Regions from separate parts of the Priestia sp. TRN 1309 genome, predicted to be linked through region 4. Evidence: predicted binding sites of a transcription regulator. Region 4 holds the regulator's gene; each other region holds the start of a gene.
What was found. Region 4 encodes Rex, which represses fermentation and respiration genes when NADH is low (regulators of the CRP and FNR family bind a similar motif). Its sites were predicted from a motif close to TTGTGAAATATTTCACAA; they were not measured.

Region 1 (5,578 bases), on a different contig from region 4:
GGCTGTCTTCAGATGAAGTGACAAAAGCTATTTTACTGGTAGCTTTTCCTGGATCTGCTGTAGCTGCGATGATTGCTTTGAGGTTTGAAAGCTTGGAAAACGAAACGGCCTCTGCTTTTGTCATTAGTGCTATTTTATCGTTGATTACGCTTCCGCTTCTTATTTCTTGGCTTATGTAAATAAAAAAACGAAAGAGGGAAATTCCTCTTTCGTTTTAAGACGGATTAATAAGCTAATGCGAATAATCCTTTGATATGAGATAAGTAACGAACGTTACTTGCTTCTTTCATAAGTGATGCTGGTAAACCTTTTAATTGCGTTTTGTTTCCGCCGATTGTACCAATTGCATCTTTGCGTCCAAGACTTCCTAGTGTACCAGAGAAGACAGGAACGAATGATTCCATTGCTCCGCCGCGAATAGCTACTGCTAAGTTCACGCCTACAACTTCACCCATTTGCCAAGCTAATTGAGCAGTAGGTGGGTAAGGGCGACCTTCTGGACCCATTACAACCGCTGAGTCACCAGCAAGGAATACATCTTTATGAGATGTAGATTGTAAGAATTCATTTACAAGTGCACGACCGCGGTTTACTTCGATACCTGAGTTAGCAACTACAGAGTTACCTTGAACTCCGCCAGTCCATACCATTGTTTTTGTTTCAATTTTGCTGCCGTCTTTAAGTTCAACAGTTGTAGCATCCATTTTTGTTACAGGTGTACCAGTAACGAATGTAACGCCACGTTTTGTTAAGCTTGATTGAGCGCGCTCTACTAATTCAGCAGGGAAGCCTGGAAGAACTGTAGGAGCTGCTTCTACACAGTATAGAGAAATTTCTTTTGGATCCACACCGTGTTTTAGACATAGGCTTGGCATTAAGTCAGCGTATTCACCAACAAGTTCGATACCTGTTAATCCGCCACCGCCAACTACGATTGTACCGTCAGCTTTATTTTTTGTTTTGCTGTATTCAGCGATACAAGCTTCTACGTGTGCACGTAAACGGTTTGCATCATTTACTGATTTAAGAACGAAGCTGTGCTCTTCTAAACCAGGGATACCGAAGTAAGCAGTTTCACTACCTAAAGCTGTAACAAGGTAGTCGTAGCTTAATTTTGTACCATCTTCAAGAGATACTTCACGTTGATCTGGTGAAATTTCTTTTACCGTTGCAATTTTTAAATCAACGTTGTAGTTTTTAAGTAATTTATCAAGTGGTAAAGCTACCGCTTGTTCAGAAACGCCGCCTACAGCTAGACGGTGTAATTCTGTAATGATTTGGTGAGTAGCAAAACGGTTCACTACTGTAATTTTTGCTTCATCCGCACTTAGGTGTTGGCGAGCTGTCATTGCAGTTAATAAACCACCGTAACCGCCGCCTAAAATTAAAATATGTTTTGACATAGTCGATCCTCCGTCCACACTTTTTAATGAAAATTATTTTTGTTTTTCGTTTGTAATGTCTAAATACGCTTGTGCAAAGCGGAATAGTTTTTGAGCTTGTGGATCTTTAAGCATGCGTAATAAACCGAATAAACCGATTGAATTAGAAGCATTTGCTTCTGCACGATCGTTCGCTTCGATTGCAGTAGCTGCAAGACCTTTTACTGTTCCTTCTACTGGCTCGATAAATTCTTTTACTCCACCAAGTAGATCTTCTTTTAATACGTCGTCAGTTAATAATGATTGCGCAACGTCGTAAGTTTTTGTAAGCACCGTTACCATTTCAGATAATTTTGGTAAATTATCTACAAGAACAGTAAGAGCTTCTTGTACTTCAGGCTTTAACAATTGATCTAACACATCCGCTTGACCTTTGTTAACCGCCGCTTCTGTTTGTACAGCAGCATTTTCCTCTGCAGCTGATTTTTGAATAGTTGATTGAGACATGAAAAGTCCTCCTTTGCTGGATACTGTTGCATATGTAGTTCCTAGTTATCTGCTAGACTTTCAAACTACATTGTGAAGTTGTGAAATCTTGCACATAATTCTATTTTAATTTTAATACGAGATAAAATCAACTCATTTCGTTGAAAAAATAAGTGAAGAACCTCGTAACCCTTTGTTTAATAAAAGTTTATAAAAAATAAAGCGAATAATTGCCTAGGTAAATAAAATTAAAATAGGGAACTAACATAATTCCTCTTCCTACGATAAAACAAATAACGTCATATTTCAACACATACGAACTTAATATTCTATAAGTAGTAAAAAGATAGGGCGCATTTACTATTTAAAGAGTTTTCAAAAAATTACATTGACTTACTATAGTGTTCTACATATAATCTAAATATAACATCTTATGTAAGGAGATATAACATGGTTATAGTGGATGAACTTTATCATAATGTGGTCATTACATTGCCTCAATTAAAATTAATTGAATTTATAATGAAGTTAAAAGAAGCTAAAGCACAAGAAATAGAAGATATAAAAGCGAAAATTAGTAAATACGAAGAGAAGAAACGTGCTGAAGAAGCTTGGTACCAATCACTATCACCGTTTCGTAAATTTTTTACCGGGCGTCCTTTAAGTCAGCATCAAGCGGTCGAGTATATGGTATACGTAAAGGAACGCTTTAAAAAAATTGATCACCTTAAAGCACAAATGCGAGAACTTCATGAAGTTCTTGAATTAATAAAAGCGGAAAATGAAGAAACAAGTGAAATTACGCTTTCGCCTGCTATTGTACAAGAAATAAAACGACTAAAAAGCAGTGGAGGCGTTGGGATATGAGTGTTAATGAACTAAGTTTAGGTATAAATACGACGTGGGTTGTATTAACAGCGGCGATGATTTTGCTAATGGAAGGCGGCTTTGCCTTGCTAGAGGCAGGTTTTGTCCGATATAAAAATAGCGTCAATATTATTATGAAAGTATTCGCTGATATTACAATAGGAACGCTTTGTTTCTATTTAATTGGGTTTGGATTAATGTACGGAGATGATTTAGGCGGAATCGTCGGTAAAAGCGGTTTTGCGCTCTCAGGTAATTTATCGCACCTTGACATTCCAATTGGGCTTGAAACATTTTGGCTGTTTCAATGTGCGTTTGTTATTGCGGTCATTTCTATCGTTTCTGGAGCGGTGGCAGAACGAATTAATTTCCGCGCATACCTTTTATATGCGATTTTAATGACTACATTTATTTATCCTATAGCCGGCCACTGGATTTGGGGAGGCGGATGGATTAGTAAGCTAGGAATGCTTGATTTTGCCGGTTCGGCAGTTATCCATGCTCTTGGCGGTTTTTCAGCTTTAGCAGCTGCAATAATGATTGGACCGAGAAAAGGGAAGTTCACGAAAAATGGAATTAGTTCTGTTTCTCTTCCAAGCAATTTGCCGCTTGCCTCAGTTGGTGCTTTTTTATTATGGTTTGGATGGTTCGGGTTTAATGCAGGAAGTACGCTAAGTGCCACTGACGTTAGAATTGGTCACATTGCTATTGTCACAATGTTATCAGCAGCAGCAGGCGGAGCAGCTACTTTATTTTATACTTTATTTCGCTACAATCGTTCAGATGCACCTTCTGTAATAAATGGATCGCTTGCCGGACTTGTTGGCATCACGGCCGGGTGCGCTTTTGTTAATACACCATCTGCTATTTTTATTGGAGCTGTATCTGGCTTATTAATGATGGTAGCTACAAACTGGCTCGAAGCACGTCAAATCGACGATCCTGTAGGAGCTTTTCCTGTACATGCAGCTTCGGGAATATGGGGCACGTTGGCTGTTGGCTTGTTTTCTACAGACGGCGGAGTGTTTACAGGAGGGAACTGGACGTTATTAGGTGTTCAACTTCTCGGATTAATTGCTCTATGCGCTTGGGGATTTGTTACGACGTGGATAGGGTTAAAGGTTATTTCCTTGGTGGTTCCGCTTCGATCTACGGAAGAAGAAGAAGAAGTGGGCTTAGACATCAGTTACCACGGTATCATGGCAGCTCATCAAGCTCCTGAATTTATTGAATATGAAAACTACTATGCGGAAGTAAAAGAAAAAACCGCAGATTCTTAAAAAAAGGCCGCGCTTTATAACAAAAGGGCGGCCTTTTTATGTGGGGAAAAATAGATTTAAAATACTTGGTTTAAATGATTGAAAAGTCAGAATATTTGTGTTATATTATAAAAAAGCCAAGGAGTTGATTTCTTATGAAAAAGAATTTACTTAATTCACCGCAAAAATCCAACGGAAAGGTGCTTGATGCATTATTCGCTGAGATGATTTTAGACAAGGCGATTGCAGAATTTCGTAAAGCACAGCTAAAAGAAGAAATCGACCGCACGCTATTGATGAAAAATAAAGAAGAGTTTTTAAAACTCTCATCAGAACTTAAACAAATTTCTTAATTACTTACTATACTTCACACACCATCTATTTTAGATGGTGTGTTTTATTTTTGAGACCTACTAAAAGGGATTAATTAGTAATAATTATGGACCTCCATGTACGCTTAATGGGTTTACAGGATCTCGAAACGGGGAAACCGTTCCAGAGTTCAAATTTGATAACTATTATCCACCAGCAAACGGAGCGGAACTATATCAAGTGGTAAATGGGGAAGAAGTACTTTTAGCTACCTATGTGGCAGAAGAAAAACGATTTGTACCAGCGGTTGCTAAACCAATGTAAAGGAATGTTTTTTATGATTCGAAAAGGTTTGTATGCAGCATATAATGAACGAGACTACGAATGTTATGAAACGGAAAATGGGTGTGTAAAGCTGATTAGCTATGATAAAGGCGATGTAGCAAATGGATTCATTCCATACAATGACACGACTTTTACAAAAGAAGTTCCTCGTGATGCTGTTGAAGACGTGTTTTTTGTAGCTCCGTATGCTACTTATCAAAATGAAACGTTTGGTGTGTCAGCTGCTTCTGATGGTCAAGTGCTTTTGACCACATCTGAAAAAGAAAAAGCTGATAAATATCATTTTCAACGAACGGATAAATATCTATATGAAAAACGTGTGTTAAAGGAAGAAGTGAAGTTAACGGAGAAAAAAACTCCTTATTCATAAGACGCCAAAATAAAAAGAGGATGCACTCGCATCCTCTTTTTATTTAATCAATTTTCTTGAAGTGTTTCTGTTCGTATTATCATTTGTACGAAGGAAGGTAATGCCAAGACCGATTAATCCTCCTACAATAGCAGGAACTACCCAGCCGAGACCCACTCCATACATAGGTAGAATCGATGTAAACAGATCGTTTACTGCGGCAATTTTGAATCCAGCAGCATTTAAGCCATCAAATAAACTAACGATAAACGTGAACAGAAGGCTTACTTGGTAAACTTCAGAACGTCCTTTAAATAAAGGATGTAAGAATGTTAAAGCAATTAACACAATAGCTAACGGATAAATAGCTGTTAAGACTGGAACCGAAATAGCGATTAATTCCGTTAGGCCAAAATTTGCTACAACGGCACTGAAAGCTGATAAAATGACAGCAATCAACTTATAAGAGACCTTTGGAAACAGCTTATGGAAAAAAGATGAACAAGATGTTACAAGACCTACACTTGTTGTTAAACAAGCAACGGTAATCATCAGACCTAAAAGAATTCCTCCGTAAG
Region 2 (5,578 bases), on a different contig from region 4:
TCCCCGTTCCAAGCAGCATAATGGCTACACCTGACATTTTCCCTAACCCTGAAATAGCGTATGTATTAAGCTGTTTCCCTTTTTTCATCACAATGGCACCAACAATCCCTCCTGCGGGAAGAGCAACCATCGGATCAACATTAATATCAAAAAGCGGGCGCAGCGCCAGCAGGACGATGGTAACGATTGGCGCTATGATGGCTGTTAAAAACAGCGGCAAGCTGCTTGCATCCACTGTATCGATTTCTTCAGCTTGAACCATTGTTCCTTTTTTCACTAATCGTTTGGCTACTACATAAGTAGCTGCTACGCCGAATATAGCGGGAATAATCCCTGCGGTCATTACGGATGTAAGCGGAATATTAAATGCATCTGAAGCAGCAATGGCGTTAGGATTAGGAGACATTAAATTCCCTGCCTTTCCTCCTCCGATCATTGCTAGTAAAATAGCAGGCTTTGACATACCCGTACGTTTCGCAATAGCTAAAGCAATAGGGGCTACTGTGATCACAGCAACATCAACAAACACGCCTACTGTCGTAAGAATAAGTGTGGCTAGCGCTAGAGCTAAAAGTGCTTTTGTTTCCCCGAGTTTTTTTACAATGGTTTCTGCTATAACCGCTGCAGCACCTGATTCTATTAATACCCCGGCCAATACCCCAGCTGCAAGAATCCGCAGCACTGCGGGAATGATGCCTTGCGCTCCTTCAATCATTAAAGTAACGGTATCAGCAATATTAACTCCGCCTATCAGTCCTCCTATTAAAGCTCCGGCTATCATTCCGTATGCAGGAGCCACTTTCTTTAGAATTAATATAATGGCAATTACTAATGCACAAATCGCGCCTAATGCGCTTACTTGAACGTCCATAAAGCATCCCCTTTCTTATTCTTATTTCTTCTATCCCCAGTGCTAATTGTAAGCGCTACCTTTAATTCTTTCATTAGTCATTTCAACAAAAAAAGACCTTGCTATCGCAAGATCTTTTATGCACGTGCACAATTATGAAATTTTAGATAGCAGCATGGCTACATACAGTTCGAGAAGGTCTTTTACTTTCCTTGGATCTTTTCCCGTAATATCTTGAATTTTATCTAAACGGTAGCTTAGCGTATTTCGATGAATAAAAAGCTTTTTAGCTGCCGTGCTTCCTTCGCCATTTTCTTCTATGTAGATCGTTAACGTTTCGATAAGCTCTTTTTTCTTATCATATTCCTTAAGCTTTTCATAGTATTGCAACAGATCATGATTTTCTTGAAAACCGGCGCGTTGACGTAACAGTACGGGAATTTGATAATCCGAATAGCTGTAGAAATCAGCTTCTGGATGAAGCTTTGAACCAACAGCAAGCGTATCTTTCGCCTGCTGATACGATACATGAAGGCCTTTAAAGTCAGCTTGAACAGATCCTGCAGATAACTTACACACCATACCAGACGCACGAAGCTGTTTTTCCAGCTGTTCAGCATAGCTGCTAGCGCTGCCCGCTTCTATAGATTTTAATATGACTACTCCGTCTGGAAGCATAGCGTATAGATCATTATTAGCTATGTATTTCTTTACAATCTTCATAACTTCATGGCGATTTTCAGCTTTAATAATTAGTGCCATTCTTGGAAGGTATAAGTTAATATTAAACCGATTCGCTCGTTCAAAAAATAAGGAATCCAGCGGCTCTTCTTGTTGAAGAAGCTGATGAACCACCTCTTCTTTTAATCGTTCATCCCACTGAATTTCCTCTATTAAAATCATTTCTTGAAAAATCATTTCAGCAGCCATACGCACAAGCTCTCCGTAATTACGAATCTGTTCTGGCAGTCCTGTTAATCCCACGACTCCAACAATTTCTCCGTTAAAGAAAATAGGCAAATTCACGCCCGGTTTGGCTCCGCGCAGCGAGTCAGCCTGCTGCTGAGTAATTTCGTAAGAACTGCCGCTTTTTAATACCATTAGCGCTCCTTCGTGAATTTGGTCCATTCGCTTTTTGTCACCAGAACCAATAATGACTCCTTTTTCGTTCATCACGTTAATGTTGCAATCAATAATCTCCATTGTTCTACCGACAATTTTCTGAGCTAATTCTTTTGTTACATATCTCAAGCCTGCTCCTCTCTTTCTTTACATTCCCATCTTTTTAGTTTCTTTATCAAAGTAGAATGATCGATACCTAATTCTTTCGCTGCCTGCCGGAGTGATGGACAATGTTGAATAGTCTCTTTAACGAGTCGCTGTTCAAACTGCTCCACTTTCTTTTTTAGAGGTAAATAATCACATTTTTCATCTTCATGATAAGTATGAAAAGGTAAATGATGAGCTTCAATTGTTTCTCCAGGAATAGACACAATCATATTTTCCACCATATTCCGAAGCTCTCTTACATTTCCTGGCCATTGGTAAGCTTCTAATACTTGCTTCGCTTTATTTGATATGCGCTTTTGGACGTAATACAAGCTGCAAAAGTAGGAAACATAATGATCAACCAGTAAACTGATATCCTCTTTACGTTGAGATAGAGGCGGAAGGCTGATTTCGACTACCTTTAAACGGTAGTATAAATCTTCACGAAACCTCCCCTTTTTAATAAGCTCTCCTAGATGTTGATTTGTTGCCGAAATGATTCGTATATCGATACTTTTTGTTTTAGTTCCTCCAATTTTCTGTACCTGCTTTTCCTGTAACACTCGAAGCAGTTTCACTTGCAAGGAAATCGGCATTTCACCAATTTCATCAAGCATCAAGGTTCCGCCATCAGCGAGTTCTAACAGTCCTATTTTCCCTTCTGTTCGAGCGCCAGTAAAAGCTCCCTTTTCATAGCCGAACAACTCCGATTCTAGCAACGGCTCAGGAATGGCTCCGCAGTTCACTTTAATAAATGGCTGATTGTTTCTATCGCTTGAATCGTGAATAAGGTTAGCGACTACTTCTTTTCCGGATCCTGAGGGACCTGATAGAAGAATACTTGTAGGAAACGGAGCTACTTGTTTGGCTTTCTGATAAACCAAGTTCATCCTATTGCTTTGAAACACTAGGGGCTGTTCCGACCCATTCACTTTTACAGCGTATTTATTTGCATTCATATGCGAAAACTCTTGTACCTTTAAAAGCTCTTTTTTAACTGCGTTTAACTGTGTAATATCCTGTACAGTGGTCACAACGAGCTCTATTTCACCTTGTTTGTTAAACACTGGATTTCCTGTTACCATAACGTCTCTTTCGCTTGAAATGGTTTGCATAATAGAGCGCTGCTGTTTTTCTACTAACACAAGTAGGGAAACAGATTGATCAATATATCCTTCATCGATAACGGTTTGCATATGCTTTCCTAATACGTCTCGTTTATTTGTTCCTGTGATTTTTTCATAAGCTTCATTTACATATATCGTTATTCCCTTTTTATTTACTACATATATTCCGTCCGTAGAGAATTCAATGATGGCCTGTAACGTTTCGTTCGTCAAATCTTTTTTTCCTTTAAAAGAAGTCATTGTTTCACATTCCTTTCTTATGGTGAATTCCCGCCAACATATGGTGAAACTTTTCACCACTAACCATTCAATGCACAATAGCCTTTTTCCTTCTAAAAGCGGTGAATTTTTTCCGCGCTTGGTTATAAGAACCAAGGAAAACTGCGCTAATATTTACTTTTCAAATACTGGCATAAAAATTGCAGTCTAGTATGTTGAAAGAATAGGAAAGAGTCTATCCATTTTAAAAAGGATTATTCTCTCCAGCATATAGGGTAAATGTAGTATAAAGTCATTTTGAAAACGCAAACAAAAATTCAACTACGTTTAGGAGGCTATTATATGTGTAATATTATCAAACCTAATCCAAAGCTTTATGTGATGGACAACGGCTCGATGCAAATGGATAAAAACTGGATGCTTGCAATGCATAACCCAGCAACTGTTAAGAACCCTCATGCACCTACGGAATTTGTAGAGTTTCCAATTTATACTGTATTAATTGATCATCCTGAAGGGAAAATTCTGTTTGATACAGCCTGCAACCCTGAATCAATGGGACCACAAGGGCGTTGGACTGAAGCAACTCAACAAATGTTTCCTTACTCCGCTACAGAAGAATGTTATTTACCAAATCGATTAGAACAATTAGGGGTTGACCCTAAAGAAATTAAATTTGTTGTTGCCTCCCACCTTCATCTTGATCATGCCGGCTGCTTAGAATTGTTCACTAACGCCACTGTTATCGTTCATGAAGATGAGTTAAACGGCACTCTTCAGTCTTATGCACGCAATCAAAAAGAAGGTGCTTACATTTGGGCTGACATTGACGCCTGGATAAAAAATGACCTTCGTTGGAAAACGATTAAACGAAACGAAGATACCATCAAACTGGCAGAAGGAATTAATGTCTTGAATTTTGGAAGCGGACATGCTTGGGGTATGCTTGGTCTTCATGTTCATTTGCCTGAAACAGGTGGCATTATCTTAGCATCCGATACAATCTATACAGCTGAGAGCTATGGTCCTCCTGTTAAACCACCCGGTATTATCTACGACTCTCTTGGATATGCAAACACGGTTGAACGTATACGCCGTCTAGCCTATGAAACTAATTCGCAAGTTTGGTTTGGTCACGATGCAAATCAATTTCAGCAGTTCCGCAAATCTACTGAAGGTTATTACGAATGAAATCAAGCAGCTGCTTAATATAAAAAAATTTTCTATAAATCGGAGGGCAAACAAATGACCATTTCAAAACTAGTTTTCACCCCTCTCAGCTACACAGGATGGGGATCACTTCAGCAACTGCTTCCGGAAGTAAAAAAATATGACCCTGCTCATATTTTAATCGTCACAGATCCAGTGTTAAAAGACATTGGACTTGTAGATAAAGTGAGTGCTCCTCTTATCCAAAATGGATACGAAGTAGATGTATATGCAGATACGGCACCAGAGCCGCCCTTAGCGCTTGGTGAAAAACTAGTATCTTACGCAAAAAGCCGAAAATTTGATTTAGTCGTTGGAGTGGGCGGCGGAAGCGCATTAGATTTAGCAAAACTTACGGCCGTTTTAGCCGTTCATGACGGAGCTGTAGAAGAATATTTGAACTTAACTGGCACGAAACAAATTACGGAAAAAGGACTTCCAAAAATTTTAATTCCCACGACCTCCGGCACGGGCTCAGAAGTAACGAATATTTCTGTATTATCTCTTGAAAGCAGCAAAGACGTCGTGACCCACGATCATTTGCTTGCGGACGCCGCGATTGTAGATCCCGAGCTTACGCTGAGCGTTCCTTCTAAAGTAACGGCGGCTACAGGGATTGATGCATTAACTCATGCCGTTGAGGCTTATGTATCGGTAAATGCAAATCCAGCAACGGACGCCTTAGCCCTAAAGGCTATACGCATGATCAGCTCTTCTTTAAGAGCAGCTGTAGAAGATGGCAAAGATAAAGAAGCGCGAACTCAGATGAGCTACGGAAGCTATTTAGCAGGTCTCGCTTTTTTTAACGCTGGTGTTGCTGGGGTTCATGCACTTGCATATCCGTTAGGCGGACAGTTTCACATTTCTCACGGTGAATCAAATGCCGTACTGCTTCCATACGTTA
Region 3 (5,578 bases), on a different contig from region 4:
GATAACGCTTCGTCCATACGCATATTCAGCTCTCTTCTCGTCTCCGCGTCATCAAGCACTGATTGAATGTGCGAAAGTCCCATGCGCTCAATCCATGCAGACGTACGCTCTAAGTAATTAGCCGTTTCTCGGTAGTACTGTAAATACGCTCCTGTGATGTCCATCAATTCTTCATCTGTTTTTACTTTATATAACAAATCTCCGCCGCGAAGATGCGTACCTCCATTTCCGCCCACGTAAATTTCCCAGCCGCCGTCAATTCCAATAAAGCCGATATCTTTAATACCTGACTCAGCACAGCTTCTTGGACAAGCAGATACAGCCATTTTCACTTTATGAGGCGTCCATAGTCCTTCAAATTTTTTCTCAAGCGCAATTCCAACGCCCATTGAATCCTGCGTGCCAAAGCGGCAAAACTGTTCGCCGACGCATGTTTTCACCGTCCGCAGCGACTTACCGTACGCGTAGCCGGAAGGCATATCTAACTCTTCCCATACGCTAGGCAAATCTTCTTTTTTAACACCAAACAAATCAAGACGCTGACCACCCGTCACTTTTACGAGCGGAATTTCATATTTATCAACAACATCTGCAATTTTTCGTAAATCTTCTGCGTTTGTGACGCCTCCGTACATGCGAGGAACAACAGAATACGTGCCGTCTTTTTGAATATTTGCGTGCATGCGTTCATTCACAAATCGTGATTCGCGTTCATCAACGTATCCGGTTGGATTTACCATACCTAAATAATAATTCAGCGCCGGACGGCATTTCGAACAGCCTTCTTCATTATTCCATTCAAGTACATTCATAACTTCACGCGTATGCGAAAGACCTTTTGCTTTGATTTCTTCGACAACTTCATCTCGTGATAGAGTCGTACAGCCGCAAATCGCTTCTTTTTGAGCCGTAGCGTCAAAGTCAGCGCCAAGAGTATGCTGAAGCACTTCCGCTACAAGCGGTTTACATCCTCCGCAAGAGCGAGACGCACTTGTACAAGCTTTGATTTCATCAACCGATGAGCATCCTTGTTTTTGGATAGCTTCCACAATCGTACCTTTTGTTACGCCGTTACAGCCGCAAATAATATCATCGGCGCTCATGCTTGCTACTAAGCTTTCACCCGCGTTACCGCCAGACGGCTGTAAAATCGACACTTTTGCGACATCTGATACGTCTTCTTGCTTTTGAATCATTGAAAACAGTCGATTTCCGTCGCTGCTGTCTCCAAAAAGAACGGCTCCTACAATTTGATTGCCTCGCAAAACAAGTTTTTTATAAATGCCGTCTTGTTCATCAAACACTTTGATCGCTTTTTTCTCTTCATCTTCCGTAAAGTCGCCCGCCGAAAATACTTCAACACCTGATACTTTTAGCTGCGTGGATAAAACCGATCCTTCATAAGTCACTTTTTCTGCCCCGCAAATCGCTTTTGCTAATGCTTTTCCTTGTTCATACAAAGGTGCTACCAGTCCGTATACCATTCCTCTATGCTCTGCACATTCTCCAACCGCGTAGATGTTTGGAATATCCGTTTGCATATAGTCATTCACAACAATTCCTCGGTTTACGGTAAGTCCCGCTTCTTTTGCAAGCTGAACATTTGGCTTAATTCCAACGGCCATCACGACTAAATCAGCTTCTAAAAACGTCCCGTCTTTAAAAGATAATCCTTCAACTCGCTCATCGCCGACGATTTCCGCCGTTTGTTTTTCAAGCAAAAACTTCATGCCTTGTTTTTCTAATTCGTTTTGAAGCAATTTGCCGGCTGTTGGATCGAGCTGACGTTCCATTAAATACGGAGCTAAATGAATCACAGATACATCCATCCCTAGATTTAACAGCCCGCGCGCCGCTTCTAATCCAAGCAGTCCGCCTCCAATAACCGCTGCTTTTTTATACTGCTGAGATGCCTGCAGCATTTCATCCGTGTCTTTTATATCTCGAAAAGCCGTAACTCCTTTTTTATCAGACCCTGGAATCGGAAGAATAAAAGGAAGAGAGCCCGTTGCTAAAATTAATTCATCATATGATTCTACTCTGCCGCTGTTTGTCGCTACTTCTTTTTTGATCGAATCGATACTCGTAACCGTTTCATTTGTATATAATGTAATATTGTTTTCTTGATACCAGTTCCAATCGTTTAACGTAATGTCTTCAACATTCGTATCTCCTTGCAGCACTTTTGATAGTAAAATACGATTATAGTTCGGATGCGGCTCGCTTCCGAAAATCGTAATTTCAAAAGCTTCGTTTGAAACCTTCAATACTTCTTCAATCGCTCGAACTCCAGCCATTCCATTTCCAATCAATACGAGTTTCTTTTTTTGCATCTTCCATTCCTCCCCTGGCGTCTATACCTGCTTGTTTAAAAGATATATTTTCTATGCATCTTTAAAGATATATTTAAGATATATGAATTTTCTGAATCGTTCAACTTATGTGTTAGGTTATCTAACACTGTTATGGTATGTATGCGATTCCATTGCTTTAACAGCAAGCAAAAAAAATAAGTGCTCTAATTACGTTTTAATTGAGATCATCCTTTGCATTTTATTTTGTGATGTTTTTCACAACATTAATTTAGCAAGAACAAATAACCTGAGCTATGATAAAAATCACTTCTACAAAAAATAATCAATAGTTTCATTGTCTTGTTCTAAAGACTTGAGTTAGTATCTTGTGATCTACCTTTTATCAGCATATAAATCGACTATTGCGGCTACTGCAGATCAAACACTTCTAAATATTCATTCCAAAAAATTCTTTATAAAGAATTTTTTAGATAAACTGTTCTTTATAGTATTTACTATCCCTCTTAAGTTCTTTATAATGAATTAATATAAACTCTATAAAGAACAGGATGAGGAATCGTAATGCCACTCGTAAACATCAAAAAGGTTTGGACTCCTTTAGAGATTTTTGGTTTTAAACTTTATAAGTGTAGAGATACCAAAAATTACTACTATAAAACGAAGAAAAGTCACAATCTAGCAAAATTATGAAAAAAACAAGCCTTCTTTCAAAAGAAAGAAGGCTTGTTTTTTATTTTCCCGTAAACCAATTCACAACGTACTCTCCCCACACTTCATTTCCTTTTTTCGTTAAATTGCCGCTGTCTTTATTGATATACTCTCCTAAATGAAACGGCCAAATGAGCGAGTGATTCATATAATATACCCAGTTTGCTTCAGATACTCCCCTAATCGCTTCTACCCCTTCTTCATAGGACTCCGTTTGTGAAATATATGGCTGTGACGGCTGAATCATAAGGGTTTTTTTCAAGTCTTTGAGCTGATGAATTAGCTTGTCTGTATTTTCAAGCGTCTCATCTAGCGTGAGATGCTGATAATCATTTTTAAGAGGTGCTTCAAACAGAATAATGTTTGGCTGAAGTTGATCAATTTGATCGGCAATATGTGAGGATAAAAGCTCATTCGTTGTCCCGTTACCATATGAAAGTATTTTAACCGTAAATACATCACGTCCATATGTAGCTGCTAGCTCTTTTTTTAACTGCTGTGGCCACCCTGCTTCCTTCGCGGATGTGACAAGCACAAGAGTCAGAGGTTTTTTATTTGCGATAGATGACTGGATTTGTTTTGTAATAAAGTCTGGAAGATTTTTTGTATAAGCAGATACATCAGAAAACTGTTTTTCTTTATGTACAACAGCAGTTTTTACTTCACTTGCCTGCGCTTCCGTTTGCTCCTGCCAGTGCTGCGTCCCCGCATACATCACCGCCCCGCACAAAACAGCCGCCGCCACATTTACCCCAACCATCGCCTTCATTCAATCTCCCCTTTACCCACTTTTTAAAAACCAACTATATTCTGCCCACCCTACTTACATTCAATAGAATAAACAAAAGGACAACCACAAAAATACTTCACTGAATTTGCCCAAAAAGGTTCACATATGCGGCAGGCGCAAACCCGCAAGGGAGGGTGACTGCCGCTTAGGTCTAGCAACTCTACCATCACGGAAGAGCGGTGATGGTAGAGTTGCTACATCGATATATAAATAGTATAGATTAGTAGAAATTGGAATGGGGGACCTTTCGTACGTAAAATCTCTACAAATACACGTATACTTCGCATATTTCCTAGCGAAACGTGAAGTTTCCGGGGAAATTACGTCACGTTTCTTAAAAAGAAAACATAATGTACGTTCATTCGCACATGTGATCTTCCCCTTGTACAGTAGAGATACCGGCGGAATACAGCAAAAACGCGTTTTTGAAAAAGGAATGCTACATGCAAAAAAGCTCGTTTGATCAAATCGCTTCATCTTTTCATCCATTAATTGTGTCGATGATTAAAAAATTTCATATTTACAAAGACTACGACGAATATTATCAAATTGCGTTAATTGGTTTATGGAGAGCGTATCAAAAATTTGACGAAAGCAAAGGCTCTTTTTCCGCTTATGCCTACACAACCGTGCGCGGTACGATCCTTTCTCATTTAAAAGGCACCATTTTATACGAAGAACGTGAAACACCGGCTGAGCAGAACCTGCTTTCACTAAACGAAGATCACGCTCTTCCCGTTCCGCTAGAAAGTGAAATTATTAAGCAGCATATCGAACACTTAACGGGAAGAGAAAAAATCTATGTACTCGAACATCTGCTAGAAGGCTACTCCTATAAAGATATTGCCTACAAATACGGAGTCTCCACAGGAGCCGTTAAAAACTGGGGAAAAGCCGCTCGCAAAAAGCTAAAAGCCTCGCTTCTTCAGGAATAAGAAAAGGAGGAAGCTTATTTTAAGCTTCCTCCTTTAGTACATATGTGTAGTCCCATGCAACCGATTGTTCATATGTAGGACAAGTTCGTTTGATAAATCGAACGCACTACGCTAAAAAAAGCGGACTTTCTAAACAATAATTGCGAATAACAGCTGCTCTGGCCAGCTTTTTTTCTAAACTATAATAAGAGAGTTTCACTGGAATGAACGTTCCGTCTTTGAAGTGAATCAGCATCGAGGGTGAATCAACTGTAGCAAGCGTGTGTGAAGTATGAACATGAGAGGCAAAAATCCAGGTACAGCTATAGTCATTTGGCGAAGATGTCGGAAACGCAATGATGGCTTGTGAACGATTAATAACAAGCGGCGTAAGCTGTTTGTACGGAAACATTTTTCGAACGGCGGCAATAGACCCTTTAAACGTACTTAATTCTCGAATGCACGCTTCTTCTAATAATTGCTTACACGTCTTGCTTAACATGTATTCTCCTGCTTCATCTAGCACCTTCGTTCGGTGCACAGGATCATTCACTGGAATTAATGCTTTTGTCGTCAAACCAATTTGATACTTTTCATCATTTGTCATACATCTACCCCCTTTGCTACTTTATAACTATTCTATACTATCGAAACGGGAAAAATCTAGTCTTTTTTTCTCATTATTTGAAATATTTTGAATATATTTCATATCCAAAGAAAAAAGCGCTGAAACCAGCGCTTTTCTTTTAAATAAAAATGTCTAAAATAAGAACCATTGCAAACGCCGCAAATGATAGAATCGTTTCCATCACTGTCCACGTTTTTAACGTTTGAGCCACTGACATGTTGAA
Region 4 (5,578 bases):
GCAGCGCTAGAAGAGGCATTTGAACCCCTATCAAATATTGAGCTTATTATCCCGCCGCTATCTCTATGTACGGATAATGCCGCAATGATTGGAGCAGCAGCAAGCGTACGATTTGCTCAAGGAAAACGTTCAGATATGTCATTAAATGCAAACCCCGGTTTGGACTTGGAAGAGTAAGTGACGAATGAGATTTATTTCTCATTCGTCTTTTTTTGTGGATAAAAATGATTTATCAACAATATTCAATAAATTTAGAATTGACTGTGGATAATTATGTGGAAAAGTCCGTGCACTCAGTACACGGACCTGTTATCAACAAGTTTTAATTATGAAAATCAGACAGATATCCACTATTTATTCACAGAGTGGATAAAGCTTGCTCTTAAGCGCATGAACAAGTAAATAGGATGAATAGATACGCAAAAATATAGGCTACTCTTCTAGAAGCAGCTGTAATTCTTCCCACTCTTCCATTAATGTGGATAACTGTGAAGAAATTTTTTCATTTTCACCGTTTAATCTTGATACTTCTTCGTGATTTTGATAAATTTCAGGGTCACAAAGAAGTTCTTCATTCGCCGCTTGGGCGGCTTCTAATTTGTTTACTTCAGTTTCAATTTCTTCAATGCGGCGCGTTCGCTGTCTCATCAATTTCTTTTGTTCTTTATCTTGTTTATAGGACTGTTTATCTACTTTTACCGTACGTTCTTCGTTTGCTTTTATATTTTCTAATTCTTTGATTTCCTCTATTTCTGCTTTCTTTTCTACATAATAGTCATAATCTCCAAGAAATTCTTCTACTCCTTCAGGAGATAGCTCTGCTATTTTATTGGCAATACGATTAATAAAATAACGGTCATGTGAAACAAATAATAGAGTCCCTGGGTAATCAATTAACGCATTCTCGAGTACTTGTTTGCTATCTAAATCAAGATGGTTAGTAGGTTCATCCAAAATTAAGAAGTTAGCTTTTTGAAGCATAAGCTTCGCAAGAGCCAAACGTGCTTTTTCACCACCGCTGAGCGTGGAAACGATTTTCAGTACATCATCACCTGAAAACAGAAAATTTCCAAGCGCTGTACGGATTTCTTTTTCAGGTTTGGCTGGGTAGTCATCCCAAAGTTCATTTAAAACGGTTTTATTAGACGTTAAATTGGCTTGCTCTTGGTCGTAATAACCAACCATTACATTTGAGCCAAAGGAAATGGTCCCAGTCTTGAAGCTGAGTTTATCCACAATGCCTTTTAATAAAGTTGATTTCCCCACGCCATTAGGACCAACCAACGCAAGGCTTTCCCCTTTTTTAATGCGAAGGTTTGCCTCTTGGACGACATAGTTGTGTTCATCATATCCGATAGACACATCTTCCAGATTTAAGACTTCATTTCCGCTTTGACGTTCAATTTCAAACGAAAAACTAGCTGATTTTTCGCCTTCGTTAGGTCGATTTATTAACTCCATTCGATCGAGCTGTTTACGTCTGCTTTGCGCACGTTTTGTAGTCGATGCGCGGGCGATGTTTCGCTGAATAAAATCATTCAGCTTTGCGACTTCATCTTGCTGCTTTTCGTACTGACGCAACTCTTTTTCATATCGCTCTGCTTTTTGTACAAGGTATTTAGAGTAGTTGCCCGTGTACTTCACCGTTGTTTTTTGTACGACTTCATACACTTGATTTACGACTTTATCAAGGAAGTAACGATCATGTGAAACGATTAAAATAGCTCCTTCATACCCTTGCAGAAACTGTTCCAGCCATGCTAAAGTTTCAATATCTAAGTGGTTGGTAGGCTCATCCAGAATAAGCAAATCAGGCTTTGTTAAAAGCAGTTTTGCAAGAGCCAGGCGCGTTTTTTGTCCACCGCTTAAGGAGGAAATAGGGGTGCTGTAGTCAAAGTTTGAAAAACGGAAACCGTGAAGAATAGATCGTGTATCCGCTTCATATTGATAGCCGCCTAAATCTTTGAACGTTACTTGAAGCTGATCGTACTCTTTGGTTAGTTTTTCGTATTGAACTGAATCATTAAAAATATCTGGATCGCCCATCTTCGTTTCAAGCGTACGTAATTCTTTTTCCATCTTCTTTAACGGAGCAAAGACAGTCATCATTTCTTCCCATATGGAGAGTGTTGACTCAAGAACTGTATCTTGTCCCATATAATCAATGGAAACACCCTTAGGTTTAATAATTTCTCCGCTGTCATAGGAAAGCTGCTCAGCAATAATTTTTAATAAAGTTGATTTACCAGCACCGTTTCGTCCCACTAGGGCAATGCGGTCTTTTGATTGTACTTCTAACTTTATATTCGATAAAATGGGTTCTGCCCCATAGTATTTTGTAATACCGTTCAATTGTAGAATAATCATTTTTTCACCTCTAGTAGTATATCCATAGTGTATTTTAACATATTTTTAACTACAAGTTCTTCCTACAAGCGTTTGTAATTTGTAGAGGGACAAGGACAAATGATGAAGCGAATGTTTTGATTCATGAAATAAAATGATTTTACCTGCACATTTTATACAGGATACTATGTTAAAATAAGAGATAAGTGCATCTCTGAACTTATCTATGATGGATGTAAAAAATCCGTCATGACTAACAAACCGATCCTTTGAAGGGCTAATTGCTTCGTTCTACAAACCGACTTTAAGGAGTGCTGAATAGACAAAAGCCGTCGAGGTGTGAAGCGGAGTATATATAAAACAAGAGAAAAGAGAGAGAATTGGAAGCGCTACCTCAAAGCGGTTGATGCTTTGTGAAAGGTAATGCAATATGACTTGAAAATGTTAGTAATGACATACATGAACTGAGGGGGTACAACGTGAACACTGAACAATTAAAAATACCACAAGCAACGGCTAAGCGATTGCCGCTTTATTATCGTTTTTTGAAAAATTTGCATGCTTCTGGTAAACAGCGTGTGTCGTCAGCGGAGTTAAGTGAGGCAGTGAAAGTGGATTCTGCTACTATTCGTCGGGACTTTTCTTACTTTGGTGCATTAGGAAAAAAGGGATACGGCTACAATGTGAATTATTTACTTACATTTTTCCGTAAAACGTTAGACCAAGATGAAGTAACGAAAGTAGCACTGATTGGCGTAGGGAATCTAGGAACGGCCTTTTTAAATTATAATTTTATTAAAAATAATAACACCAAAATTGAGTGCGCTTTTGATGTGATAGAAGATAAAGTAGGTACGAAAGTAGGCGACGTGCCGGTCTATCATCTTGACCAATTGGAAGATTATATGAGTGATGACATCTCAGTAGCGATTTTAACCGTTCCTGCCACTGTTGCTCAGCAAATTACTGATCGTTTAGTGAGTTGCGGAATTAAAGGAATTTTAAACTTTACTCCTGCACGCTTAAACGTACCGGATGAGATTCGACTCCATCATATTGATCTTGCTGTAGAATTACAGTCGCTCGTCTACTTTTTGAAAAATTATCCTGTTGAATAAGGCGGACTGTGTTACGATTTCCTTAAGTCTAAATTAATAAGGAGAGTGGGAATATGGGGATTGGAGCAGGCAGTTGGATTATTATTGCGATTGTAGCACTGCTTATTTTTGGACCGAAACGGTTACCGGAGCTAGGAAGATCAGTGGGCCAAACGCTTAGAGAGTTTAAGCATGCCGCTAGCGGTGCATCAGAAGATCGTGAAAAAGATAAACAGCGTCAAGTAGATGACAAAGAGTAAAAGGGTGATCATAGTATGACCGAACAAGAAATGTCAATATATGATCATATAGGAGAGCTGCGAAAACGCATTTTAATTGTTTTATTTTTCTTTGTGATTGCCACAATTGGCGGCTTTTTTATAGCGGATAAGGTTATTGTCTATTTACAGCATGCTGATGAGGCAAAGAATTTAACGATGAATGCATTTCGGTTAACAGATCCAGTTAAGATTTATATGCAATTTGCTGTTATTATCGGCTGTGTACTTGCAGCTCCTGTTGCACTGTATCAACTTTGGGCATTTATTAGTCCTGGTTTATATGAAAAAGAGCGTAAGGTAACGCTTGGATATATTCCTGTTTCCATTTTTCTCTTTATCGGCGGTGTCTCTTTTTCTTATTTTGTGTTGTTTCCATTTGTCGTTGATTTTATGACGCGCGTTTCTGATGAGCTGAATGTAAACCAAGTGATTGGCATTAATGAATACTTTTCTTTTTTAATGCAGCTCACACTGCCTTTTGGCTTGTTGTTTCAGCTTCCTGTCGTCGTTATGTTTTTGACGCGTTTAGGAATTATAACGCCTATGTTTTTATCTCAAATTCGAAAATATGCCTATTTCGTACTGCTAGTTATTGCCGCACTTATTACACCACCGGAATTGCTCTCGCACATGATGGTGACAGTGCCGCTCTTAATTTTGTATGAAATCAGCATCATTATTTCCCGCATTTCGTATCGCAAAGTGTTAAAGGCAAGGGCAGAGCAAGAAAGAGAAGATGTTAGTATGTAAAAAAACCACTGAAACAGTGGTTTTTTTATTTGGATGAATCATCTTGATTTTTATATTGCTGCTGCAATTTTTTAATTTTGTAGTGCAAGATAAAGATGCGAACCGCAAACCTGAAATCGAATGCGGCTACGAGTGCAAATAAGATTGTGGGGAAATTCCAGACGGTTTCCTGGGCATTTTGAATTGCCAAGTAGGTGAATAAAATCCCCATAATAATATAAATAAACCCTCGTGTTAAAGGGATATTCTTCATAAAAACATGCCTCCAAAAATGAACTGCATTTGTTCTGCTTGTTTTTGCATTTCTATAATTTTATCTGCAAAAATAGTTTGAGATAAAATAACGATTGTATTCATCAAAACATGAGCAATAATAGGTACAACAATTAGTCTCGTCCTTGCATAAAGGAATGCAAATACAAATCCCATAGCTGTATACACAAGTAAATGTTTAAAATCCCAGTGTACCGCAGCGAAAATAAGGGAACTAATAAATGCAGAGATAAAGAAATTGTATCGTTTGTGAAGAGAACCAAAAATAATCTTTCGGAAAATAATCTCTTCTAGTATTGGTCCAATAACAGACGTAACGACAATAAGGAACGGCGTTGCTTTAACAAGATTAACAATATTTTGTGTGTTTTCAGATACTTGGGTAATGCCAAGAGCGTGCTCAATCATACCTGCTACAGCTTGACCAGCCATAGCGAGAAACACCCCAAGGACTGACCAGACAACAGCAATCGTTTTTCCAGCATGTTCTATACGCATGGACATGTCACGGCGCAGCAGCAGTAAGACAATAAGTAAACCAAGGATAAAGCTAATGATAGTCCAATAAGTCAAAAGCATGACATTCGCTGTTCGAACTGGATAGTCATCAAACATTCCTGTTAATTTTAACAGCGGTATACCAACAACTCCTGAAAACTGCATAAGGATGTAGGTGAGGATAACATACCAATAACGTTTTTCCAATCTTCTATACTCCTTTAAAAGGTTTTTATGTATATATGTCGAAGAAGTACTGTAAAGTTAGTAATTTCTTCTTGCTCGTATTGTAACATACATATTATTGAACAGAGAAAAGAATGCTTTATTTCT

Region 1: a site for Rex is predicted at 1,968-1,985, ahead of ACRPLQ_RS09610 (DUF1641 domain-containing protein). Genes of this name have one in related genera too.
Region 2: a site for Rex is predicted at 3,528-3,545, ahead of ahlS (AhlS family quorum-quenching N-acyl homoserine lactonase). Genes of this name have one in related genera too.
Region 3: a site for Rex is predicted at 2,559-2,576, ahead of nirB (nitrite reductase large subunit NirB). Genes of this name have one in related genera too.

What each region holds. Positions count from the first base shown of each region.
Region 1 covers NZ_JBOZGM010000002.1:457,209-462,786, forward strand. The annotation lists gene ACRPLQ_RS09600 (AEC family transporter) at 1-179, shown strand, start outside; gene ACRPLQ_RS09605 (NAD(P)/FAD-dependent oxidoreductase) at 225-1,403, opposite strand; gene ACRPLQ_RS09610 (DUF1641 domain-containing protein) at 1,437-1,889, opposite strand; gene ACRPLQ_RS09615 (hypothetical protein) at 2,319-2,735, shown strand; gene ACRPLQ_RS09620 (ammonium transporter) at 2,732-4,015, shown strand; gene ACRPLQ_RS09625 (IDEAL domain-containing protein) at 4,150-4,347, shown strand; gene ACRPLQ_RS09630 (hypothetical protein) at 4,644-5,021, shown strand; gene brnQ (branched-chain amino acid transport system II carrier protein) at 5,061-5,578, opposite strand, start outside.
Region 2 covers NZ_JBOZGM010000002.1:284,521-290,098, reverse strand. The annotation lists gene ACRPLQ_RS08770 (GntP family permease) at 1-871, opposite strand, end outside; gene ACRPLQ_RS08765 (sugar diacid recognition domain-containing protein) at 1,004-2,101, opposite strand; gene ACRPLQ_RS08760 (sigma-54 interaction domain-containing protein) at 2,098-3,486, opposite strand; gene ahlS (AhlS family quorum-quenching N-acyl homoserine lactonase) at 3,808-4,656, shown strand; gene ACRPLQ_RS08750 (iron-containing alcohol dehydrogenase) at 4,711-5,578, shown strand, end outside.
Region 3 covers NZ_JBOZGM010000003.1:251,931-257,508, forward strand. The annotation lists gene nirB (nitrite reductase large subunit NirB) at 1-2,333, opposite strand, end outside; gene ACRPLQ_RS13585 (SGNH/GDSL hydrolase family protein) at 3,046-3,792, opposite strand; gene ACRPLQ_RS13590 (sigma-70 family RNA polymerase sigma factor) at 4,257-4,748, shown strand; gene ACRPLQ_RS13595 (competence protein ComK) at 4,855-5,334, opposite strand; gene ACRPLQ_RS13600 (gluconate:H+ symporter) at 5,474-5,578, opposite strand, start outside.
Region 4 covers NZ_JBOZGM010000014.1:10,479-16,056, reverse strand. The annotation lists gene tsaD (tRNA (adenosine(37)-N6)-threonylcarbamoyltransferase complex transferase subunit TsaD) at 1-177, shown strand, start outside; gene ACRPLQ_RS26125 (ABC-F family ATP-binding cassette domain-containing protein) at 433-2,367, opposite strand; gene ACRPLQ_RS26120 (redox-sensing transcriptional repressor Rex) at 2,826-3,464, shown strand; gene tatA (twin-arginine translocase TatA/TatE family subunit) at 3,518-3,703, shown strand; gene tatC (twin-arginine translocase subunit TatC) at 3,719-4,474, shown strand; gene ACRPLQ_RS26105 (YdiK family protein) at 4,500-4,727, opposite strand; gene ACRPLQ_RS26100 (CPBP family intramembrane glutamic endopeptidase) at 4,724-5,452, opposite strand.